DNA from 4 places in the Salinicoccus sp. Marseille-QA3875 genome. Region 3 is predicted to be linked to each of the others. Evidence: riboswitches for the same ligand, from Rfam matches in the RefSeq annotation. Region 3 holds a riboswitch; each other region holds the start of a gene.
The links. Region 3 has a riboswitch for S-adenosylmethionine ahead of ACY8DT_RS03450 (acetyl-CoA C-acyltransferase). Riboswitches for the same ligand answer to the same signal wherever they lie in the genome.
Positions count from the first base shown of each region.

Region 1 (4,571 bases), 820 kb from region 3:
TTTGGTATGCAGTTAATTTTTCCACGAGTAGTGAAAGGTTCAATTCAGTGTTCATAATATCACCTTCTTCATAAGTATCGAAACGATTCAATAACTAATTATATCACATCCTTCACAAACTTCAACTATATGCTTAATACATTTAAATCACTTTCTGCCATGCCCGAACAATGCATCTTCAAGATGACTGATTCTATCAATCACTTCAGGACTTAACGCCGATACGTCAATTTCTCCATTCAATACAGAATCGATCTCATCCAACGTCATTTCCAAAGCTTCACTCAACTGATAATTGGTCAAACTGCCTTTAAATATATTCATCTTCTGATCCATGGGCATCACCTTCTTTACTTAAGTTATACTAATTATAGAAAGTTATTGATAAAATGCAATGTTTTTCGATCTAATTAATTATTTTAAATTCGGGTAATCAGTCTATAAGGAGTGAGTATATGTACGAATCAATATTCCATAAACAAAAACAATTTTTCCAAACTAAAGAAACACTATCATTGGATGTGCGTATAAAAGCGTTAAAACAATTGAAAGATGCCATCAAGTTTTATGAAGACGATCTGATGTTCGCCATGAAGGCGGATTTCAACAAAAATGAAAGTGATACTTTTTTAACCGAAATAGGAATAATTTACAGTGAGATAAACCTTCATCTCAAAAAATTAGCAGAGTGGGCAAAACCTGTTAATGTTAAAACGCCTGTTACGCATTTCGGTTCAAAGTCAACAATCTACAAAGAACCTTACGGTGTCATCTTGATTATTTCTCCATGGAATTATCCTTTCAATCTGGCAGTGGCACCGTTGGTCGGTGCACTAAGCGCAGGCAACACTGCAATTCTAAAACCATCTGAGCATACACCGCACGTATCGGATGTCATTACAAAAGTGATTGAACTGGCATTTCCTGAAAAATACGTCACTTCAATTGAAGGGGGTATAGAAACCAACCAGCAGCTTTTAAGTCTGCCTTTTGATTATATATTCTATACCGGCAGTTCTCACGTTGGTAAAATCGTCATGGAAGCAGCTTCAAAAAATTTAACACCGGTCACACTGGAATTAGGCGGTAAATCCCCAAGCATCGTTACGAAGGATGCCAATTTGAAATACGCAGCAAAAAGAATCGTCTGGGGTAAATTTATGAATGCTGGACAGACTTGTGTTGCTACAGATTATGTTTATGTGGATAACAGCGTAAAGGAACAGCTGATTAAACATTTAAAACACTATACTCATAAATTTTATAATAAAGCATTCGAACAGCAGAATTATATGCAGATCATAAACGATGACCATTTTGAGCGGGTCCATAATTATATTCAGGGAGATATCGCCTATGGCGGGCGCAGTCATAAATCAAAACGGATGATAGAACCGACCATTATTCAAAATGTGGATTTCAGTCATCCTGCCATGGAAGAGGAAATATTCGGACCGGTATTGCCGGTACTTGGTTATGATAATTTGGAAAAGGCACTGATTGATATAAGAGACCTTCCTGATCCTTTGGCACTTTATATTTTCACTGAGAAAAATGAAACAGCACAGCATGTCATTAAAAGTGTGCCTTTCGGAGGCGGTGCCGTCAACGATACAATGTATCATTTAGCGACACCCCATATGCCATTCGGAGGACGTGGAAACAGCGGAATGGGGAATTATCACGGGCGTTATTCATTCGATACATTCAGTCATACAAAAAGCATATTGAATCAGACGACACTATTCGACATCCCGTTGCGCTATCCTACCTTTAGAAAGTTTCAGAAACTGTTGAAGTACATCTGGAACTAACATCATATCAATATAACGCTGTGCGTTACTTTCAAAACTTCATCCTTTTCAGATTATTTATAATCTTATAAAGTGTTTGACAAAATCATTTTTCAGATGTAACATTAGAAAAAATAATAAATATAGCTTATCAAGAGTGACGGAGGGGACTGGCCCGATGAAGTCCGGCAACCTTTTTAGTAAGGTGCCAATTCCAGCCGGGCATGCCCGGGAGATGAGCAGATAAGAGTCTGCTAAATTTAGCAGACTCTTTTATTTACTAAGGAGGAAATATTTATGTCAAAAGATTTCAAGTTCGAAACAAAGCAATTACATTCAGGTCAGGTAGTTGATTCTGAAACAAATTCACGTGCCCTCCCAATTTATCAAACAACCTCTTATGTTTTTGATGACACGGAGCACGGGGCAAACCTTTTCGGTTTATCAGAAGCCGGCAACATATACACACGCATAACGAACCCTACATCCGCTGCACTCGAAACAAGAGTGGCTGAACTGGAAGGTGGAACAGCGGGTCTTGCTGTAGCTTCAGGTATGGCTGCAATCACTTATGCTGTACAGGGCGTTGCAGATGCCGGAGACCATATCATTTCAACAACGAGTCTTTACGGTGGCACCCATACGTTATTTACACATACTCTCAAAAAGTTTGGAATTGACGTTTCCTTAGTAAATACTAAAGATCTGAGTAATGTTTCACGTGAAATAAAAGATAATACAAAAGCGATTTTTGTAGAAACCATTGGAAACCCTGAAGGTAACATTGAGGATTTGGAAGCATTGGCAAAGATCGCACAGGATAATAATATTGTTCTGATCGTGGATAATACATTTGCGACGCCTTATTTATGCCGCCCGATAGAACATGGCGCCAATATCGTCATCCACTCAGCTACTAAGTTTTTAGGCGGCCACGGCACTTCAATCGGCGGTGTTATTGTTGACGGCGGCAACTTTGATTGGAAAAATGGGAAGTACCCTGGGTTCAGTGAACCGGACAATTCCTATCACGGATTGGTTTTCGCCGACACTTTCGGTGACCAGGCATTCGCATACAAGATCAGAACAACTCTGTTAAGAGATACAGGCGCTGCGATTTCGCCATTCAACTCATTCCTGCTCACGCAGGGAATTGAAACACTTTCTTTAAGGATGGAAAGACATGTTGAGAATGCAGCTAAAGTTGCTGATTATCTGGCCAACCATGAAAAAGTCGAATGGATTGATTTTGCAGGCCTCTCCAGCAGTCCTTACAAGCAGTTACAAGAAAAATATCTGCCTAAAGGTGCTGGTTCTATATTCACTTTTGGAGTCAAGGGCGGCTACGAAGCAGGCAAGAAATTCATTGAATCACTTGAACTGTTTTCCATGCTTGCGAATGTGGGCGATGCAAAGTCATTGGTCGTACATCCGGCATCGACTACCCATGCACAGTTAACCGAAGAACAGCAGCTGGCAGGCGGAGTAAAACCGGAAACCGTGCGTCTTTCTATCGGTCTTGAGCATATAGATGATATACTTGATGATATCAATAAAGGTCTGGATGCGATTTAATGCCAATAAAAATAGTTGAAGGATTACCGGTTAAAAAAAGGTTGGAACAGGAAAATGTATTTACAATTGATGCCTCCAGGGCAACAACCCAGGACATTCGTCCCTTAAGAATTTTAATTTTAAACCTGATGCCTAAAAAAGAAGAAACAGAGCTTCATCTGTTAAGACTTCTTGGCAATACACCACTGCAGATAGACATTGAATTTTTATATACTGAGACACACAAAAGTAAAAACACACCGACCAGCCATCTTCATAAATACTACAGAACATTCGACGAAATTAAGGACGAACGCTTTGATGGCATGATTGTCACCGGCGCTCCGGTCGAAAAACTGGACTTTAACCAGGTGGATTATATTAATGAGTTGGAAGCTATCTTAAAGTGGTCGGAAACGCACGTGTTCTCCAGATTTTTCATATGCTGGGGCGCCCAGCATGCTCTGAATTATTACTATCAATTTGATAAGATCACATTATCCAGTAAATTATTCGGTGTATTCAAGTTTAAGAACATTATGCCGACACACCCTTTAATGAGAGGCTTCGATGATCAATTTGAAGTGCCACATTCAAGGCATACCAGAATGGACTTCTCCAATTTGGACAAACACTCTGAGTTGAAGGTCTTATCTGTCCACCCTGATTTCGGACCAGACATATTAAGTACCGAGGACAGCAGAGATCTTTATATCTTCGGACACTTGGAGTATGAACGGAACACTTTGCAGAATGAGTATCTCAGAGATGTAGAAAGAGGTGCCGACATAGGTATACCTCACAATTACTTCCCTGATGATGACTCTAATAACGAACCATTCTTCAACTGGAAATCACACGGCCACCTGTTATTCAATAACTGGCTGAATGAAACTTATCAGAACACATATTATGATTTAAACGATTTAGAGAAATAAAAAGCTCAGGTCCGGCGGACCTGAGCTTTTTTTATGATTTGTGGGAAACTTTCATATGATTAATACTATCATTTTGATGCTTTCTGGAGAGCCCCATAAGATTTTTAACAAATAATTCACCATAGAGTTTCAAACTCGGATTTTCTATTAGAGCTACATTTTTATCTATCACTTCTTTTTCGCGTGATGAATCAAAAACAGCAATATCCCGGGAATATTTATATTGTGCTATCTCCTCTGATATCTGCATTCTTCTTTCAAATAAACGCATTAACTCCTGGTCAAT
Region 1 is NZ_CM143103.1:1,481,307-1,485,877, reverse strand. It holds gene ACY8DT_RS07550 (hypothetical protein) at 1-55, opposite strand, end outside; gene ACY8DT_RS07545 (hypothetical protein) at 148-336, opposite strand; gene ACY8DT_RS07540 (aldehyde dehydrogenase) at 456-1,814, shown strand; SAM riboswitch class I at 1,939-2,035, shown strand; gene ACY8DT_RS07535 (O-acetylhomoserine aminocarboxypropyltransferase/cysteine synthase family protein) at 2,091-3,368, shown strand; gene ACY8DT_RS07530 (homoserine O-succinyltransferase) at 3,368-4,285, shown strand; gene ACY8DT_RS07525 (chorismate mutase) at 4,317-4,571, opposite strand, start outside.
Region 1: linked by a shared signal. The riboswitch ahead of ACY8DT_RS07535 (O-acetylhomoserine aminocarboxypropyltransferase/cysteine synthase family protein) and the one ahead of ACY8DT_RS03450 (acetyl-CoA C-acyltransferase) in region 3 are both predicted to bind S-adenosylmethionine.

Region 2 (4,571 bases), 1.0 Mb from region 3:
ATTATTATTGGAGGTATATATAGTGGATTCTTTACCCCTACTGAATCTGCAGTTGTCGCTATATTCTACGGACTGATTATAAGTATATTTATTTATAAAGAAATGACAGTCAATAAATTCCTTGATTTAATGAGGACCGCAGTGATAAATTCATCGATGATACTATTTATAGTTGGAGCTGCGGGTGCCTTCGGATTCGTAATGACAAAGGCGGAAATCCCATTAATGATATCAGATTTGATTTTAAGTACTACTGATAACCCTATAATCTTATTATTACTGATTAATATAATGTTATTAATTATCGGGATGTTCTTGGAAACGAACGCAGCGATTTTAATTGTTGCACCTATATTATTACCAATAGTGACCGAACTAGGAGTTGATCCTGTTCATTTCGGTATCGTGATGATTGTTAACTTGAGCATTGGATTAATTACACCTCCGCTAGGCGTAAACCTTTTCGTTGCAACGAGGTTGCATGATGGTGTAAAAACAACCGATGTACTGAATAAACATTTAGTGATATACATAGCTTTAGGACTTGTAGTGTTGCTCTTAATAACATACATTCCAATATTGGTTATGTTAATACCTAATTTACTAGGATAGGATGATAAAATGAAACATATTAATATAGTTGAAGTCGGTCCAAGAGATGGATTTCAAAATTTAGATGATTATATAGAATTAGATGAAAAGTTTAATATTATAAAAAAGTTGGTTAAAGCCGGAGTTAAGAACATACAGCATACTTCGTTTGTAAGTCCTAAAGCTGTTCCACAAATGAAAGATGCTAGAGAACTGTCAAACCTATGTCTCGAGAATTTCCCTGAAGTGAACTTCTCTGCACTCGTTCCAAATTATAAAGGTGTAGAAATTGCTTATTCAGTAGGATTAAAAGAGGTTGCTTATGTAGTATCTCTGAGTGAATCACATAACAAAGCTAATATAAATAAAACTCACGAACAATCCCTTGAGGAATTCAGAAAGATTAAAAGTGATTTTCCAAAAATGGAAGTCACACTGGATTTATCCACTACATTTGGTTGTCCTTTTGAAGGAAAGAAAAATACAGATAAAATTGTGGATTTCATTCAGCCTTATGTTGAATTAGGTGTTAAAGATTTAAATTTATGCGATACCATTGGTGTTGCTAACCCGAAAGAAATCAGAAATATAATAAATATGGTAAAGAAAGCATACCCATCATTAGATTTACAAATTCACATACATGATACTAGAAATATGGGAGTTGTGAATACTTACGCTGCTATAGAAGAGGGGGTTGAAAAAATTCAATCTACTCTTGGCGGCCTTGGTGGTTGTCCATTTGCTCCAGGAGCTTCTGGAAATCTGTCTACTGAAGACATGGTTTATATGTTAAATGATATGAATTATAAAACGAATGTTGATTTTAATAGGTTGAAAGAAGCTGCATTGTATCAATTGGAGATAATACCGAATGGTAATTACAGTGGTCATCACCAATTTATAAAATAAAAAGAAATGAGATCGGAGTTCTCTGATCTCATTTCTTATTATGTGTTCATTTAAACGTCTGCCATATATATTTCAGCTTTGTATGGACTTATAGTATATTGGAATTGAGCAGATTCTATTACGGAAAGGGAGTATTAAGATGGATGTTAAATTTCCTATTGGAGAACTGGACGTACCTGAAAATGTAACACTTGAAGATATTCAGAAGTGGAATGGACAGACAGCTACATATACGAAAAGGTTACGTGAAACGGTCGACAACTTAAGTGAAGATGAGTTGAACAAAACTTACCGTGAAGGTGCCTGGAATGTCCGACAGCTTGTGCATCACATTGCGGATTCCCAATTGAATATGTATCAGCGGCTGAAACTCGCTTTGACTGACGATGCTCCGACAGTGCCGGGATTCCTCCAGAATGAGTGGGCTGTGCAGCCGGACACTGAGCTTTCCGTGGAAAGTTCAATTAAAATACTGGAAGGTATCAATGAAAGGATCGTTGCGCTGGGTAAAAGCCTGACTGAAAATCAGCTTGAGCGTTATTTCATTCATGAAGCGAACGGTAAAGTAACAGTTGCAACAAAGGTTGCGAAGCTCGCATGGCATGAAGAACATCATTTAGAACATATTAAAATCGCATTATCGAAGTAAGGTGATATAAAGAATGATGTGAAATCTATAAAAGATCGTTTCATATCACAAAATGTAATCCTTCCTTGCAAATTATACTGATTTACTATATTATTGATTTCAACTAAATATCCAATTATTCAGAGTAGACTGAGGGATTTGGCCCGGGGATGTCTCAGCAGCGGACTCATTTCGAGTACTGTGCTAATTCCAACAAGCAGATGCTTGAACGATAATCAGTTTAGTCATCTGTGCAGTGCAGATGGCTTTTTTATGTTTGCCCAGCATGGGCGTATTCTAACGGGTGGAAGTCCCGAGTGTGACCCGGTAGTGGTAAACACATAGCCAAAAGCCAGGGTGTCCAACGTGAGGTGGAATCTGAAGGCAGCTCGAGGCAAACCTCCGGTCCGACGCACAGAAACCATATAAGAGGCAACGTATGTGGATGAAGCTGCATAAGAAGCTGAGGTCCGATAACTACCCTGAACCATACGGTGTAAATATGGCGGATAGATGGAGGTCTCACGTCTCTGTACCAAAATTTTGTAGTGATATAAGACTGGAACGTGAGAAGTCAGCCGAAGTCGTAGTAGTGAAGATGTCCGGCGAAAGCCGGAAAGAGCGAAGGACTGAACAATTTTATCGTTACGGAACGCTCGATTGGAGACCGGCGCAGACCACTGGCACAGAGCGGAAAAGTGGATAGCGGACTCTCGAGAAAGAAAGGAAGTAACACGCATCAATACAGATAAATTACTGGATAGAATCCTGAGTCGGGACAACTTGAACCAGGCTTATAAACAAGTGAAGAGAAATCAGGGCGTCGCCGGTGTGAATGGTATGACCGTGCACGAGATGAGCAGCTACATGACTGGGAAGAAGGACGCAATCATTTCCCGAATTCGGCAGAGGAAATACCAACCCGACCTGTACGCCGGGTCGAAATACCGAAACCGAACGGCGGAGTGCGTCTCCTAGGCATCCCAACGGTGAAGGACAGACTGATCCAACAAGCAATCGCCCAAGTACTGTCACCTGTGTTCGATCGACACTTCAGTGAATATAGCTATGGTTTCAGGCCCAATCGATATGCAGAGATGACAATCCTTCAAACACTAGAATATCTGGATGAAGGCTATGACTGGATTGTGGATATTGATTTAGAACGTTTCTTTGATACAGTCAACCATGACCGTCTGATGAATCTCATGTCCAGAACCATTGACGATGGGGATGTCATCTCCCTGGTCCGTAAATTCCTGGTCAGCGGCATACAGACTGATGATGAATACAAAGCAGCCATCATCGGTACACCCCAAGGCGGCAACCTGTCCCCACTGCTCAGCAATATCATGCTTAAAGAGCTGGATATCGAACTGGAAAAACGTGGACTGCGCTTCGTGAGATACGCTGATGACTGTATCATCATGGTCTAAAGCGACATGGCAGCGAGACGGGTCATGCGGTCGGTGACCGCATTCATCGAGAATAAGCTCGGATTGATTGTCAATGCGACGAAATCGAAAGTGACCCGTCCCGATGACCCGGAGATGAAATTCCTCGGATTTGGCTTCTATAATGATTACCAGGCCAAGGAATATAAGGCGAAACCACACAAGAAATCCGTGGAAAGTTTTAAGTTCAAACTGAAACAGCTGACCCGGAAAAACTGGAGCGTCGACACGAAGTATCAGGTCGAGCGCATCAACCAGGTCATCCGGGGTTGGGTGAACGACTTCAAAGTCGGTAAGATGAAAAAGGTACTTAAGGGCATTGACTCACATACGCGAATGCGCCTCAGAATGTGCATTTGACAGAAGTGGAAAACTGCCAGAAACCGACGGAAGCATCTCATCACACTGGGCGTGGACCAATACACCGCCTATAAGTACAGTCACACCAGTAAGGGGACCGTTCGCATTGCGTATTCGTGGATACTGACGACGACCATTACAAATAAGAGACTCGCCCGTTTCGGACTCGTCTCTTATGTATCACATTATAACAAAGTACATGTGTAGTATAAAATTGAACCGCCGTATACGGAACCGTACGTCAGACTGTCTAACAAACAATCAAATCTCAGAACTCAAAGGTAGGTTATCCTCATTTTCTTAAAAATCTTCTGAAAATGAAAATATCAAAGGTTTTCGGTGGGGTCAAGTTCTTAATAACCCAACAATTTCGGAAACCTTTTTGATTTTCGTTATTCTTTTGAAGTTATAGGCAACGCCAATTAGAGCTGCCTCTACGTTGACAGAATCCAGCCCTTTTCCTAAAAAATATGTGTAGCCGAACGATCGCTTGATTGTGCCAAAAGGATGTTCTACAATCTGTAATCGTTTCTTATAGATTTCATGATGGTTCTCGGTATCTGCTTTCAGCATTTCGAGAATTTCTTCATGTTCCCACCGTTGGATGTTTCTGCCTCTTTTCGCTT
Region 2 is NZ_CM143103.1:2,416,236-2,420,806, forward strand. It holds gene ACY8DT_RS12240 (TRAP transporter large permease) at 1-612, shown strand, start outside; gene ACY8DT_RS12245 (hydroxymethylglutaryl-CoA lyase) at 622-1,503, shown strand; gene ACY8DT_RS12250 (YfiT family bacillithiol transferase) at 1,643-2,152, shown strand; SAM riboswitch class I at 2,265-2,370, shown strand; gene ACY8DT_RS12255 (hypothetical protein) at 2,571-2,837, shown strand; gene ACY8DT_RS12260 (reverse transcriptase domain-containing protein) at 3,121-3,567, shown strand; gene ACY8DT_RS12265 (group II intron maturase-specific domain-containing protein) at 3,574-3,945, shown strand; gene ACY8DT_RS12270 (IS1182 family transposase) at 4,291-4,571, opposite strand, start outside.
Region 2: linked by a shared signal. The riboswitch ahead of ACY8DT_RS12255 (hypothetical protein) and the one ahead of ACY8DT_RS03450 (acetyl-CoA C-acyltransferase) in region 3 are both predicted to bind S-adenosylmethionine.

Region 3 (4,571 bases):
ATGGTTTCACCCTTATCTCCAGTAATTCCTGAGAAATCCCAAACCGCCGACCAAAACGCTCCCGGTTTTGCTATTGACCATTGGTGCAGGCGTTCATAAGGCTCAAAGGGGATTCCCACTTGTTCCGAGAACTTCTTTATATTCGACTCCGACACCCACTGCTCGGAAGGCTGCCAAATTATATCACTATCTTTGATTTCTGCTTGTTGTTCCATCATTGCTTCTTCCTCCTCTTACTTTTAAAGATAAAATAGCCCGCTAAAAATATTATTTATTAGAAACCGTTAAAGACTCCTGGTGTTTGGTCGTTGCGCTTTGGGTTGCCAAAGATGTGACCACCATTACAGCAAAAGCAAAAGCGGATGCAAAAACCATAGCTACATATATATTTCCGATGATATTTTGCTGTGTGAAAAGGACATACAGTACCGTCCCCGTAATCAAAGCAGCGATTGCACCAGGTCCATTTGATTTTTTCCAAAAATATCCTAATGTAACCGGGGCAATAATTCCACAGATAATTGCTGTGAAGCTGAATTGAATCAGAAAAGCTAAAGATTCCGGACGATCAAATGAAAGATACAGTGTAACCAAACCAGCAAGTACCAAAGACACTTTTGCCACCTTTACAGAATTCTTATCCAAGTCATCATCATCAATTGGTTTTTTAGATAAAATCGGCGCCAATACTTTGTAAAAATCGTTACCAATGCTGGTCGTCAGGCCCAGGTAAAGACTATCCGTAGTTGATAGAATCGCAGTGATAAGCCCTACAACAATAAGCGCCGCAAGAACAGTCGGAAATGATTCAATTACATACACGGGGATTGCCGAATCCGCACTTGCCAAAGACGGGGCAATCACCCTTGCTGCCAGACCGCCAAGCACCATCAACGTGGAAATCAAGAATAAGACCACTCCTGCCGATAGAGTAAATGGTGCAAGCTGCTTCTCACTTTCAAGTGACAACACTTTATTTAATAGATGCGGCATTAATACAAAGCTGAATAAAAGGAATTGTACGGCCATGATTGCCATCGGACTGTCATAAGGTCCTCCTGTGGATAGAACGCCTGTCAGATTCGGATCAATCGCCTCAAGCTTACTTGTCAGCTCTCCAAATACATTCAAGCCTCCACCTATTGTCCAAAATAAAGAGACAAGAATTAGGATGGAAGTGACAGCCATCAAAATTCCTTGCATACCGTCCGTAATGAGCTGTGCGTAAGCCCCGCCAAGTCCTATGTAAAGAATCGTGATAACTACACCAATGATAATTCCCCAGAAATACGGGATATTTAAGACTGATTCAAAGATGGTAGCCAGTCCGACATTTTGACCGACAATATAATATATGTTGAATAAAATTAAAACAGCCACAAGCACTTGCAACGCCTTGCTGTTGTATCTTCTTCCAAGCCATTCCGGCAACGAGGAAACACCGCCGAACTTTTTGCTGTATCTCCAGAATGTCTTAGCAAATAAAAGCAAACCAATCCAGGAAACCCCAAAGCATCCCAATGTATACCACAGCACTGATGTTCCATATTGATAAGCCAGCCCCGGCACACCGATAAATAAATTGGCGCTTGCATAAGAAGCGGCAAAACTGGTTCCGACAATCACAGGATTCACTTTTCCTCGGGCCGTAGCAAAGCCGGACATCGAACTGCTATGGCGCTTTCCCTTTTTACCAATCCAAATGATATATCCAAAATATAAAACTAACAAAACAATAATTGTCCAAAATAATGGTCCTGTGACGTTAAGCATTATTAATCCTCCTCTCTTCCCTTTGATACATAAGATTTTTTCCATATCAGTAAACCGACTGCCCAGAATATGGCCAGTAATACAAAGTATAGTGCTATCATAATTAATCATTCCTCCAGATTACATGAATTCATTTGAGTGATAGATTATAAACGCTCCGGCTGATCTGTATTTAATACATCAGTATCGACATCCAGCGACTGTTTCAAATGAATGTGTATTACCAGCTTTTAGGAACCTCTATCAATAGAGCCATGCCTTGACCGCCGCCACCGCAAAGTGATGCAATTCCCTTCCCGCCGCCACGACGTCTCAGTTCTTCTGCAAGAGTTAAAGCAAGCCTGAAGCCGGTTCCGCCAAGCGGATGACCAATCGCAATCGCACCGCCATTGACGTTCACTCTTTCATAGTCAATGTCCAGTTCCCGGCAGCTTGCAATGACCACACTTGCAAAAGCTTCATTGATTTCAAATAAATCAATATCATTCACTGTCAGGTTCGTCTTTTCCAATACTGCTTTGATTGCCCTGGCAGGCTTTGTATGTAAACTCGTATCCGGCCCCGCAACTTCAGCCCAGCCCAGAATGCGTGCCAACGGTGTTTTACCAAGCGCCTCCGCCCTCTTTTCAGATGAAATGATTCCGACACTTGCACCATCTGTCATTTGAGACGCATTTCCCGCTGTAATCGTACCGTCTTCAATGAATGCCGGTTTTAAAGCTGCTAATTTTTCAATGGAAGAATTAAGTCTGATACCTTCGTCATCAGAAAAAGTTTTCCCATTCACAGTCACCGGTATGATTTCATCCTTCAGGTAACTTTTTTTCAGTGCTTCAGCTGCCCGCTCCTGGGACAACTGTGCATATACATCCTGGTCCTCTCTGTTGACCTTAAAATCTTTATTCTTCGCATCGGTTGCCACCCCCATCGATTGATCTGTCAGCGCGCACCACAAACCATCGTTACTTAATGTGTCCGTCAGCTGCAGCGATCCCATTGACTGTTCCTTACGGACCGCAGCAGTGTACGGGGCATTGGTCATCGAATCGAATCCGCCTGTAATATATAATTCCCCTTCGCCAAAGTGAATGCGGCGAACAGCGTCTGATACTGTTGCCAGCCCGGCCAAACATACATTATTTAAAGTAATTGCTGGTACAGATAGCGATACACCGGCTTCTGAAGCAACTCTCCTGGCTGGATTTTGTCCCTGGCCTGCTTGAAGTACCTGTGCCAGTAGGACCCCGTCTGACTCTTTTGCACCGGGCACTCTTTGCAACAGTTCTTTCACAGCTAAAGCCCCTATTTCGCCTGCCTCCAATTCTGATAAAAATCCCTTCCACTTGCCAAAAGGGGTTCGAACACCTTCCAGAATCACCTTGTTCATATACCTCATCCTTTCTTATGATCTGATTTTTTAAATAGAAAAACCCTCTTTCCTAAAGAAAGAGGGTTGAAATCATGAATATATCACAGTTTCCCCCTCTTATCTTCCAGACATTTCTGCCTGTTGGAAGTAGCACCATTCCCCATAAAAGGGTGGTTGCCGGGCGTCAAAGGGCCAATTCCCTCAGCCAACTCGTGATAAGAGTGATCTAATAAAATTATCTTATTGTTAGAAATTATTTGTTTATTTGATTATTCACACTATCAGAACACAGCTGAAAGGTCAACATCTTATTTTTGAACAAGTAAATTCTCCTTAGACTTTTAAATCAGTATTTCATTTCCTTCTGTCCCCTCCCAATTCAAAAAACGGGGTCTGCACAATGGCAGACCCCGTTTTTACAATAGTCATTCGCTTAAGATTACATCATGCCCGGCATTCCGCCGCCCATGCCGCCACCCATATCAGGGCTGCCGCCATTTTCATCCGGAATGTCCGCAACGACCGCTTCTGTCGTTAAGAACATTGCAGCGACAGAGCCGGCGTTCTGCAGTGCTGAACGTGTCACTTTAGTCGGGTCGACAATTCCTGCGTCAACCATGTTCACCCACTCGTCAGTTGCAGCGTTAAAGCCATAACCTTCTTCCTGGGATTTAAGTTTTTCAACAATTACAGAACCTTCCAAACCAGCATTTTCGACAATTTGACGCAACGGTGCTTCCAATGCTTTAAGCACGATGTTGATACCCGTCTGTACGTCTCCTGATTCTTCCAGTTGTGCAACTTTATTGTGCACTGCTACAAGTGCTGTACCACCACCGGATACAATACCTTCTTCAACTGCTGCACGTGTTGAGTTCAATGCGTCTTCAATACGGAGTTTACGCTCTTTCATTTCAGTTTCAGTCGCAGCACCCACTTTGATTACTGCAACACCGCCTGAAAGTTTCGCAAGTCTCTCCTGAAGTTTTTCTTTATCGAAGCTTGAAGTCGTTTCGTCTATCTGTGATCTGATCTGACCGATACGAGCTTCGATATTATTAGTTTCACCCGCACCTTCAACGATTGTTGTATCATCTTTGGATACGTTCACTCTTGAAGCATTACCGAGCATGTCGATTGTCGTATCTTTCAATTCAAGACCTAAATCTTCAGTGACAACCTGTCCGCCTGTCAATATCGCGATATCTTCAAGCATCGCTTTACGACGGTCACCGAACCCAGGTGCTTTAACAGCAATTGCCGTGAACGTACCGCGCAGTTTGTTAAGCACGATATTCGCCATAGCATCGCCTTCGACATCGTCGGCAATGATCAGAATCGGACGAGACTGCTGAACAACCTGTTCAAGTAGCGGCAGAACATCCTGGAAATTTGAAATCTTTTTATCAGTGATTAAAATATATGGATT
Region 3 is NZ_CM143103.1:660,838-665,408, forward strand. It holds gene ACY8DT_RS03440 (acetoacetate--CoA ligase) at 1-218, opposite strand, end outside; gene ACY8DT_RS03445 (sodium:solute symporter family transporter) at 268-1,773, opposite strand; gene ACY8DT_RS03450 (acetyl-CoA C-acyltransferase) at 1,994-3,160, opposite strand; SAM riboswitch class I at 3,257-3,364, opposite strand; gene groL (chaperonin GroEL) at 3,582-4,571, opposite strand, start outside.

Region 4 (4,571 bases), 1.1 Mb from region 3:
CTCCATGGGAGAGCTGGGTAAAGTGACGCGTCTTGCAGGCGGTGATTTCGGATCATGTCTGACATACGGCTATATCACTAACAACAGTGCACCCGGACAGGTTCATGCATCCAGAATCAAAGATGCACTTAAAGCATATGAAATTTAAAAAAATGCCTGAGGATTCCACTTCAAAGAATCGTCGGGCATTTTTATGTTCTACAGATTTTCTTTTAAAAACTGCCTGACATCTCCCGGCGTTTTTGCGTGCACTGGATGGAGGTGGGCAGTCTTCCTGCTTTTATTAAAGATAAGGAGCCCGGGGATGCCCGTAACGTCATTTTCATCTGCTGCGGCAGGTACTTCATCACGGTTCAGTTCGTACCAGTCAATATATCTGTATTCTTTCATGATCGGCTTGATGAAATGGTCCAATACACTGCAGTCCGGACACCAGTCAGCATAAAATTTTATGATGATCTTATCGTTGCTTTTAATTATCTCTTTATAATCATTATATGTTCTGATTGCATCCATCATTATCCCTCCAGTCAGTTTTTATGAATCATCTTAATATTACCACTTAAAACTTAAATATTGTAGAATGGAAATAAGGGGAAAACTTAGTATGAATACCTGTCAGAGTATCGGGTATAGACTATAAACTGACTATCTATGGAGGTACCGGATGATTACTTTTTACGAATATTCCAAGTGTACGACGTGCAGAAAAGGGAAGAGGTTTTTAGAAGAGAATGGTGTGGACTTCGAAGCGCACGATATGGTGAAAGAACCGCCGTCAAAAGAAACGCTGAAACAGATCATTGAGAAATCAAATCAGGATATCAACAAATTTTTCAATTCAAGAGGGAAGAAATATAAAGAACTCGATTTGAAAAATAAGCTGCCCGAGATGTCAGATGCTGAAAAGATCGAGATCCTGTCTTCTGATGGAATGTTGATAAAACGTCCAATGGTCGATGCAGGAGAGCGTGTCCTGCTTGGGTTTAAAGAAGCGGAGTACAAGGAAGCGCTTTTATAAGTAATAAGCTTGAGAAACTATGTGAAATATGTCATTATGTAGTTGTATAGATTAATTTGAGGAGGTTTTCTATTATGGCATTACCAAACGACTTAAAGTATTCTGAAGATCATGAATGGGTAAAAGTTGATGGAAATACAGTAACAATCGGAATTACTGATTTCGCTCAAGGTGAGCTTGGAGACATCGTTTTTGTCGAGCTTCCTGAAGAAGACGATGAAATGACTAAGGGTGAATCTTTCGGCAGCGTAGAATCAGTTAAGACTGTTTCTGAACTGTATGCTCCATTAAACGGAAAGATCGTTGAAGTGAACGAAGAGCTTGAAGACAGCCCTGAGTTAGTAAACGAATCACCATATGAAGAAGCTTGGATGGTTAAAGTTGAACTTGAAGACACATCACAATTAGATGACCTGTTAGATGCTGACGGATACAAAGCAGTTATCGAAGCATAATTTAAAAACTCTAGACATTGTCTAGAGTTTTTTTAAAATAAAATAAAACTCCAAGGGTGATGAAAATGTATCTTTCTGATAAAGTACTCATTGTTGAGGGTAAAACTGACAAACGCCGTATCGAGGAAGTGCTTGTAGAACCTGTGCAGATCATATGCACTTTTGGTACAATGGGAGTTTCAAAACTTGATGAAATTTTGGAACAGCTTGACGGCTCTGATATTTATATATTATCGGATGCCGATAAAGAAGGCCGCAAAATCCGTAAATGGTTCAAAAAACATCTCAGTGAAAGTACCCACATTTATATTGACCCTAAATTTGGAGAAGTCGGCAGATGCCCAAGAGACTACCTCGCAAACCTCCTGATGCGTCATGGTTTTTATGTCGACACGAGCTTGATTATGAAAGGTAAGTTTTATGATGAAAGAGCAGTTAGAGACACAGGATATATACAATCTTATTCATTCTGAAGAAAAATTTATTCTGTACGGTTATGCGCCGATCTGTGCAAACTGCCAGATTGCGGAACGCATGTTGAATTTGACTCAGGAAATTATAGATTTTGAATATACAGCAATTGATCTGAATTACCATGTGGATTTTATCAATGATTATAAAATAACCTCCGCACCGGCGCTGTTGATATTTGAAAACGGTGAACTGAAAGAAAGTGTCTACCGTTTTGAATCCGTCACAAATCTGATGGATATACTCAGCCGTCAGTATTGACGGAAGTCCGGACTGATGGTATTATGATTCACAATCGAATAATAACTCTTATCAAGAGTGGTGTAGGGAAGTGCCCGTTGATGCCACGGCAACCGTCTCAAAGACAAGGTGCCAAATCACTGAATCAATCGATTCAAAGATGAGAGGCTGAAGATAAAAGAAGCCTACTCATTTCATAGCAAGTGAGTAGGTTTTTAAATTTATAATAGTTTGGAAGATGATTAATGATAGATATTTTAAATGTAAATAAAAACTACAGTACGAAATCAGCTGACATCACTGCAGTGGATGATGTCAGCCTGCATATAGAAAGCGGGGAAATCTTTGGCGTCATCGGATATTCAGGTGCCGGAAAATCGACATTGATCCGTCTCTTGAACGGTCTGGAAGCCCCGTCATCCGGCGAAATCATCATCGGAGACGATACCATCAACAAATTGTCTAAAAAGGACCTCAGGCAGAAGCGGCAAAAAGTTTCGATGATCTTCCAGCATTTCAATCTGCTCTGGTCACGGACGGTCGAGGAGAACATCAGCTTTCCATTAGAGATTGCGGGAGTCGCAAAAAAGGAACGGAAAAAACGGACCGGGGAACTGATTCAACTGGTTGGTCTCACAGGACGTGAGAAAAATTACCCGAGTGAATTGTCCGGGGGTCAGAAACAGCGTGTCGGCATCGCAAGGGCACTTTCAAATGAACCGACGGTTCTGCTCTGTGATGAGGCGACAAGCGCACTCGATCCGGAAACAACGGATGAAGTGCTCGAGCTTCTGCAGAGAATCAGGAAGGAAATGAACCTGACAATAGTGCTTATCACACATGAAATGCATGTCATCAGGAAAATATGCGACAGAGCCGCTGTCATGCAGAACGGCAAGGTCGTCGAGACGGGCAGAGTGCTGCAGCTGTTCCAGAACCCGTCACACAGTGTAACTAAAAGATTCGTCAAAGATGATATCAACGATGAAGAAACAGCGCTTGCCCTCGACGAAGTGAGAGAGCTGTTCCCGGATTCCAAAATACTTAAAATCGGCTTTGTCGGCACTAAATCCAAAACACCGGTCGTCTCCAGAGTGATCAAGCAGTTCGATCTGGATATGAACATTCTGTCTGGTAACATCAAACAGACGAACAACGAATCATACGGCCACCTTTATGTTGCGATGGACATTGACGGTACGACGCTTCAAAAAGTGATCGATGAGCTTGCCAATGAGGATATTACAGTGGAGGTGGAGAAGTAATGAATGAATTTTTCCAGGCCTTCAGAGATATGTTCAGTTTTGAAAACGTCAAATGGGATGTCGTTTGGGAAGCGACAGTCGATACAATCTATATGACGGGCATCGCAACTTTCTTTACATTGATGATCGGGCTTGTTTTAGGAATCATACTCTTTCTGTCCGATAAGAGCGACAATGCGGGGAGCCAGCCGGTTTACGGCGTTACGGCTTTTCTCGTCAATCTCTTCAGGGCGATACCGTTCATCATTCTGATCATTCTGCTCATCCCGTTTACAAAAGCGATTATGGGAACCATCATGGGTGTCCAGGGTGCACTGCCGGCGCTCATTATCGGTGCATCACCGTTCTATGCACGTCTTGTTGAAATTGCACTTAAAGAAATAGATAAAGGTGTAATAGAAGCGGCCGAATCGATGGGTGCAAACACATGGACGATCATATGGAAAGTATTGATACCGGAATCACTGCCTGCACTTGTTTCAGGCATCACAGTGACGGCCATCATGCTGGTCGGCTCGACTGCAATCGCCGGCGTCATCGGCGCAGGCGGCCTCGGGAACCTTGCCTACATGGTCGGGTTTACGCGGAATCAGAGTGACGTCACTTTAGTTGCAACAATAGTAATACTGATTATTGTTTTTATCATCCAGTTCGCAGGAGACTTCCTCGCAAAAGCTGTGGATAAGAGATAATAATCATATATTATAAATAGAATACCTAGAGAGGATTGGATGTATATGAAGAAATTTTTACTGTTTTTAGCTTTATCAGTTTTTGCAGTTGTTCTGGTTGCATGCGGCAGTGGCGAAGAAGGTGCAGAAGAGAGCGCTGATACAGGTGAAGAGTCTGCTGAAACTGAGCAGGGTTCATCTGAAGAAGCGTCAGAAGAAGAGGGCGGCACATTGTCAATTGCTGCATCCCCTGCACCCCATGCTGAAATTTTAGAAGAGGCTGCAACAATTCTTGAAGAAGACGGCATTGAGCTCGACGTTAACATCGTCAACGACTATACAACACCAAACCGTCTCCTTGCTGATGAAGAAGTGGATGCAAACTTCTTCCAGCACACACCATACCTGGATGGTGAAGTTGAATCACACGGCTATGATCTGGTATCGG
Region 4 is NZ_CM143103.1:1,799,869-1,804,439, forward strand. It holds gene aroD (type I 3-dehydroquinate dehydratase) at 1-148, shown strand, start outside; gene ACY8DT_RS09325 (thioredoxin family protein) at 199-516, opposite strand; gene ACY8DT_RS09330 (arsenate reductase family protein) at 668-1,021, shown strand; gene gcvH (glycine cleavage system protein GcvH) at 1,096-1,476, shown strand; gene ACY8DT_RS09340 (toprim domain-containing protein) at 1,542-1,949, shown strand; gene ACY8DT_RS09345 (thioredoxin family protein) at 1,897-2,208, shown strand; SAM riboswitch class I at 2,254-2,354, shown strand; gene ACY8DT_RS09350 (methionine ABC transporter ATP-binding protein) at 2,433-3,452, shown strand; gene ACY8DT_RS09355 (methionine ABC transporter permease) at 3,452-4,144, shown strand; gene ACY8DT_RS09360 (MetQ/NlpA family ABC transporter substrate-binding protein) at 4,190-4,571, shown strand, end outside.
Region 4: linked by a shared signal. The riboswitch ahead of ACY8DT_RS09350 (methionine ABC transporter ATP-binding protein) and the one ahead of ACY8DT_RS03450 (acetyl-CoA C-acyltransferase) in region 3 are both predicted to bind S-adenosylmethionine.